One region of the Paenibacillus sp. FSL M7-0802 genome, then DNA from elsewhere that is predicted to be linked to it. Evidence: riboswitches for the same ligand, from Rfam matches in the RefSeq annotation. Region 1 holds a riboswitch; each other region holds the start of a gene.

Region 1 (2,268 bases):
TACATCATCGAGTTGGGACTGCTGCTGCTTCCCGCCATTTGGGTAGTACCGAGACTCTACCCTATTGTAGCAGGAGCACTTCAATCTTCCTCTTATCTGCTGCATTTGTTGCCCTATGTCATGGGATGGATGGCATACGGATGGTTCATTCGGCAGTGCATCCTGTATATGCAACTGGGGACTGTCGGTGGTCACGCCATACTATCGTCCCTGCTCGCCTTCTTTCGCCAGCTCCTTCCAGCTGTCGGTATATCTCTTTTGCTTGGTGCTTGTGTGCTGCTGGTCTTCGGTCTATTTGGCACCGTGGCGATGATTTGGACTGGCATGCTGGCGCTCATTCTCCAGCAATCGTATCATTTTGTTACTAGTCTGGTCAGGCTGTGGCATATCAGTTCGCAGTACAGACTATGGCATACCGATATCTCCAGTAGAAGTTAAGCCCTGCCTTTATGTTTTTTACTTCATTTCCGTCTGTCGAAAAATCTTGATTCATATCCGCGCAAACGACACATAACTGAATACTGTTAACAACATCTGTTCCTTGGACATTAGGAGCAGATTTTTTTTGTAACTTTTTGCAATGAAACATTTGCCAAAGCCAGCCGTCTTTGTTACAATAATCGCAGTGAACTGATAGTAACAACTTTGTAATCTTTATTGTAACCTTTATCTCAAAAATAACGTTATTGTGAATACTGCTCTCCAAGGTGCACATCTTAAGTTAAGCCTAATTCCTGGCACCTAGGAAGCGGGGGAACCAGTTTGGGTGAATTGATCTCGCAACAGAGTGGTCATAGGGGAACCTTCTACCGAATCCTTAAGCTAACCTCGCAGGCATTGGAAGGGGTATATTTTTTTTGAAGAAGAAGCTAACGATCGCAGCTATGGGTCTTGCCATTGCCTTTACATCTTTTACATTCGGTGGCGGCAGTGCATATGCAGACTCTAAGATGGACCAGGTCATTCAAGATGCCAAAGGAACGAGCTACAGAAGCGGAGGCACTACACTCGAGGGATTCGATTGCTCCGGCTTCACAATGTATGTATTCAACAAACTGGGAATTAAACTTCCGCATCAATCCGGATCACAATTCAAAATGGGATCTTCTGTATCCCGCGACGAAATGAGACCTGGAGACCTGGTGTTCTTCAACACCACAGGAAGAGGCATTTCCCATGTAGGTATCTTCGTAGGTGAAGGGAAATTTGCCCACTCCTCGACTTCACGTGGTGTAGTAGTTAGCTCACTGAACGAAAATTATTACGCTAACCGCTATGTCGGTGCAAAAAGAATTATGAGCACAGACGCTTACCATTCTGTAGCTTCAGAAATTCCTGATGACGACAACGTAGAATAACTAACGCACAGCAAGCTAACCCTAGCCGCAATTTGATTCTGGCCGGAATCGAATTGCGGTTTTTTATGTCCACAACATCAGCAATTATTATCATTACTGACGAACTGAAGCCTCAAAAGGTTTCAATTTTAGCGAACATCGTCGGTTTTACCGTCAGCGCTGGGGGAGCATATGAGCAGTAAATCCTTCTTATTGAATGTATACCCGACTTGAGTATGAAATAAACACGCTTGCCATTCCCCTGCAACTTGTCTACAATCTGTTGTTAATGATTGAAGTACCTGTAAAAGGAGGATGGAACACATGCCGGCCTCAATATCCAACTATCGGATCGTACCGATGGACGAGCATCAAGCGGCTGCAATCTGTGAGTGGCGCTATGATCCACCTTATAATATATACGGTTGGCTCCCCTGGGAACAAATGAAGGCGCTTGAAGTCGAATTTGGAAGTCCCACGCTTCGCCAAGAGCAATATGTTGCCGTACTGGATGAAGAGAATAAGCTGACGGGATTTGCTCAATATTTTCCTATGATCGGTGTGACCCGGCTAGGTCTTGGAATGCATCCTGAAAGATGCGGACATGGCAAAGGCGCTGATTTTGTCCGTGCCATTGCAGAGGAAGCACAACGACGCAACCCGAAGAATGAAATTGATCTAGAGGTACTCACTTGGAATGGGCGCGCTATCCGGGCTTACAAGGCGGCTGGATTTGAGCTTACAGATACCTATGAACGCCAGACTCCCGATGGCAAAAAACCGTTTTTTTGTATGGTATATCGTCCCGAACACCAAACCCAGGTTCTATGATAAAAGCGCCTTCGGCATACAACCGCGATGTTGTATAGCGAAGGCGCTTTTATCATCATACGACAGATCATTACAAGCTCAATGACTGCTGCGCATTTTT
Region 2 (2,268 bases), 1.4 Mb from region 1:
AGCGCTTAAATACGTTACCTTCTCGTGTAATTAAGAATTTAGTAAAATTCCATTTGATCGCTTTGGACCCTAATACCCCCGGAGCAGTTTGGGTCAGGTAACGAAATAAGGGGTGCGCTTGATCGCCATTGACATCTGTCTTGGCGAACATCGGAAAGGTAACACCATAATTGATCTGGCAAAACTCGGAAATCTCCTCGCTGGAACCTGGCTCTTGTTTGGCAAATTGGTTGCTGGGAAATCCCAAAATTTCGAGCCCCTGTTCATGGTACTGGTCATATAGCTCTTGTAGCGCTTTGTATTGGGGGGTTAACCCACATTTGCTGGCAGTGTTCACGATAAGCAGAACGTTCCCTTCATATGTGGATAACGGAATTTGTTTCCCTTGCAGGGTGTGCGCATCATATTCATAAACGGTCATAGTATCTCTCCTTATTCAATATTCAGCAATTAAATTGTAAGCAATTAAAATCGAGGTTGCAAGTTTTGAAAAGCTGTATCAAGCCTTTAGCCGCTGTAAAATCGTATTTTGTTCAAAACAGTAAATCGCACCGCAAATGGAGCGAATTAAGGTGTTTCTTCTTATAAAAGCGGGTTCAATCGGTGTTTAGCTGGTACATATAGCGTATTTTCTTCTCTTTTTACAAAAAAAGGCCAAAAACGCCCTACCCTACGCCAATATTGACATGCTTGTCATTTTCGAAAAGGGATGAAAAACAGAGATTGAAGGAGCTGTGAGAAGCATAGTTGCATTGTAAGCGCTATTATTAATATCCTAGGCTCTAAAGGCCGATTTATAACCCCGCAGTTGAGCTTTACAGTCTTCCATGCGCGGGTGTATGATTCAAGACGTAATTTCAAATTAACTTGAATGAAGCAACAACGAAATGTCTATAGCGCTGAATTTTGCAGTTGCAAAAGCGGGGGAACCAATCGAGATTGTACGGCTTCGGAAGCCGTGTGTCTCATGGGGTGAATTTTCAGGTCAAGTGCCAGAAATAGGGCGACTCTCACGTCCGAATCCGACAGCTAACCTCGTAAGCGTACAGGGAGAGGCAACAAACCGCCGTGTGCAGCCATGGTTTATTTTATCATGGATATGTAAGAAGCCGGAGGAAAGCCTTTTTCCTTCGGCTTCTTTTTGTTGTCTTTTTATACCGGGAGAGGAGCTACTGATGGAAGGTCGGTTAATTATTGTCACTGCACCGAATGAAGCGGGCAGAAGTTTTGTGAAATTGCTTATTTTCAAAAAATTGGCGTTTGCAGTTCTCACGAATAGCGCCCAGGAGGAACGACAGCTCAAAAAAATGGGTGTGGAGCACATTGTCCGCATCAATACCATGCAAGCGGGAAAATGGAATTTTCCAAAAAAAGAAATTGGTAGTGTGTATTTGTTCGAGAACAGCTTGAATCTGACGTGCCGTTTCCTGCAAATATGTCGGCCGCTAACATCGGAATCGATCTATGTTATTACGCACGGCTGTAATCCACAAGGAATTTATCGGGGATTGGGAGCGGATCATGTGATCTACACATTGAACGGAGAGGTGGGTTTTCTGCTGAACGGATAAGCACTTATAACATAGTTGTTTTATGATTTTATGATCAAATAAGAATGGCGATCTGAGGACCGATACGGAGGGTATAAACATGATGGATATATACATGCTGCTCGTCATGGCTGTGAGTTATGGAGTGATACTGCTGTTTGTACGCTGGTGTGATGCGCAGACCTCTAAAGGAGGACGAAGAGGATGATCGTTATACTTGGGCTTACGGCTATTGTGTTTATGTATTTAATCTACGCACTCCTGAACCCTGAAAAGTTCTAGTCAGCTATAGGGGATAGAGCGGGCGGGAACAACAGATCTGAATATTAAGCATCATAGGTAGCGGGTTTTCGCAAACGTGTGCACACAATTGGTGCTCTGGAAGCAGGTCTGTTGTTCCAAACGCAGGAGCATTTTGAAGGAGGAATAAAGGATGGAGCTGCTTCAAATTGGAATTGTGATCGTCATATTGCTGCTCTTGGTAAAGCCAGTGGGCACCTATATGTATCATGTATTCTCGAATGAACCCAATCGGACGGATCGGATTTTTGGCGGAACAGAAAAGCTGATTTATAAGATAGTAGGATTGAAGAAGCTAGAAAGCATGCGTTGGACTACGTATGTTATGAGTTTCATTGCAACGAATGTCGTGCTTGTGGCGATCAGCTACTTGCTGTTGCGTTTACAGGGAATGCTTCCCGGTAATCCGGCGGGAAAC
Region 3 (2,268 bases), 110 kb from region 1:
TAGCATGGCATAACTATGTTGTTAATACTATCGCATTGCCCTCAACATACACAACCTGTTTTAGTTGATTTCAGGCTTTATCGGTCCGATAACATAAACGGTTTTACCGTGCTTACGACCAAATTGGTTGGCTCGGCTCAAACTCTCATAATACACATCGATTTTGTGGCCTTTAATCGCGCCACCGGTATCCTCCGCACGGCGGAAGCCCACCCCTTCGATATACACCCACCAGCCGATTGGAATTACACTCGGATCGACCGCGATGGTGCGTCCTTCCGTGACACGTGCGCCGGATGCAGTACGTGTACCGATACCTGGCTCCTGTGAGGAATACGCCGTCATGGAGACATTTTGTAAAACTTTGCTATATTTAAAATTGACGCCTGCTTTACGGACAGCACTGCCCGAACTAACCGTCGTTGCCTTAACGGCATCATTGGGACCGACGGAAGCAGCCAGAACGACCGGTTTTTTCTTCGTTCCTACTGCAATGACTTTATCCACACGGTTCTGTGCAACTTCCTTGTTAACCAGCTGTTTGGATACCAACTTTCCATCATGATATACCTTTTGAACGTGCTGGACGACCACACCCGATTTGCCGCTTTGAATGACCCGATTATCGCCTTTATAAAGACTCGGATCGGCCGTTTTGATGACCTGATAAGGCACCTGTTTTTTCTGTTCGACCTGCTGTTTCTTCACACGGACGATTTTTATGTCCATGTTAGACGAAACAGAGGCATCCAACGCAGGATAAACTTTATCCGTTGATGATAATTTATAGCCCGAGGTACGAATGGCACCTTCTACTGTATTTTCTGTTGTGTACAGCTTTTTCGTCTCATTGCCTGAAGATACTCTGACTTGATTGGCACGTTTAATGACTACGCGATCGCCATCCTGTATTGCTCCATTTAGCGGCATGGAAACTGTATCATGCGGCTGAAGTGAAATGGAATGCTCGCTCAGCAAATCTTGAAGCTTGGATTCCCGGGTTTCTACCGCAGACGCCTTGCCATCGATGACAAAAAAGACTTGTTTTTTAGATTGCGTGTACATCAGAATTGAAATCATAATCGTTAGCGCGATTAGAAAAATAGCAACCAAAGCAGCCTGGCGCACATTCTCTTGCTTCCAACGCAATACGTAAGACATGCTGGATGAGCGTGACTCATGGGTATCCTTTTTTTGGAAAATGCCCATTTCCTCCGTCCTCCTTACATAGCCCGCCGTCTGGAGTAAGACATAGTTGAGATTTGACGTGACTATAACAGATTTTCTACAAGACAAGCCCAAACTGCGACTGTCCTGCACCATGTACCCGTCTTCGCGGCATGCTGTCCTCCCCTGTTTAACCACAGTATGATGACAGATTTTCTTTTATTCACAACAAAAAAAGCCAGAGAAAGAGACTAGAGAGCTCTTTCGTGGCTTCCGGCATGTGTGAATATGCGGGAAAACTCATGCACGAGATGGCTTCTCTCTTGTTACGCTTACGGGGTTAGCTGTCGGGTTCGGACGTAGAGAGTCGCCCTAGCTTGGGTCAACCGCTCATGGCGGTCGCCTTCACATTCACCCCGAAGACCCAGAAAGAAATCGAAATACGGCTCCTCCACCTATTCAATCCCATTCGGGGAAAGAATTTCGGTCGAGCCGGCTGGCGGAAGAGACGTTCCCTTCTTGCACATATGCCGGACGTACTGTAAGCCATATCGGTTCCCCCGTTCCCTGTAAAAGGGACTCAGCGAGACTGGTTCATGAAATGACTTGTTGATGTTTACATTCAAACAACAATTCACTGAAAAGATGATATCCTGTTTCTATGCATGTTGTAAAGCAGGTTTCAAGTACATTTTTTAAAATATTCGGTTAAAATATTGTAATATTCTCGAGTTTCCTGCAACAAATTCATGATTAGCTTCGTCTATCTCTTTATTTTGATCGATTTCTTCACTTTTTCATTGAATGTCAAATCGTTCCAGGGCATTTTGGGTCGTTATTGACACTAATTCCTCCACTGTAATCCCTTTGATTTGGGCTGCAGCCTCTGCTACCAGTCTCACATGTGCAGACTCATTTCGCTTCCCACGAAACGGATGAGGCGTCAGATAGGGAGCATCAGTTTCAATGAGCAGACGGTCCAGCGGCACCTGTGCGAGCACCTCTTTTGGCTGCTTGGCATTTTTGAACGTTATTGGACCACCAAAGGAAAGGTGAAATCCCATATCCAGCACCATTTTGGCTGTCTCCCAGCTACCCGAA

What was found. Region 1 has a riboswitch for cyclic di-AMP ahead of MHB54_RS12485 (C40 family peptidase). Riboswitches for the same ligand answer to the same signal wherever they lie in the genome.
Region 2: linked by a shared signal. The riboswitch ahead of MHB54_RS06230 (hypothetical protein) and the one ahead of MHB54_RS12485 (C40 family peptidase) in region 1 are both predicted to bind cyclic di-AMP.
Region 3: linked by a shared signal. The riboswitch ahead of MHB54_RS12885 (3D domain-containing protein) and the one ahead of MHB54_RS12485 (C40 family peptidase) in region 1 are both predicted to bind cyclic di-AMP.

Annotation. Positions count from the first base shown of each region.
Region 1 is NZ_JBBOSD010000001.1:2,665,948-2,668,215, forward strand. Features, by position in the region: gene MHB54_RS12480 (hypothetical protein) at 1-438, shown strand, start outside; cyclic di-AMP (ydaO/yuaA leader) riboswitch at 715-852, shown strand; gene MHB54_RS12485 (C40 family peptidase) at 858-1,358, shown strand; gene MHB54_RS12490 (GNAT family N-acetyltransferase) at 1,662-2,168, shown strand; gene MHB54_RS12495 (4a-hydroxytetrahydrobiopterin dehydratase) at 2,247-2,268, opposite strand, start outside.
Region 2 is NZ_JBBOSD010000001.1:1,244,464-1,246,731, reverse strand. Features, by position in the region: gene MHB54_RS06235 (glutathione peroxidase) at 1-421, opposite strand, end outside; cyclic di-AMP (ydaO/yuaA leader) riboswitch at 888-1,060, shown strand; gene MHB54_RS06230 (hypothetical protein) at 1,176-1,571, shown strand; gene MHB54_RS28685 (potassium-transporting ATPase subunit F) at 1,755-1,832, shown strand; gene kdpA (potassium-transporting ATPase subunit KdpA) at 1,984-2,268, shown strand, end outside.
Region 3 is NZ_JBBOSD010000001.1:2,770,983-2,773,250, forward strand. Features, by position in the region: gene MHB54_RS12885 (3D domain-containing protein) at 61-1,209, opposite strand; cyclic di-AMP (ydaO/yuaA leader) riboswitch at 1,481-1,763, opposite strand; gene MHB54_RS12890 (TatD family hydrolase) at 1,965-2,268, opposite strand, start outside.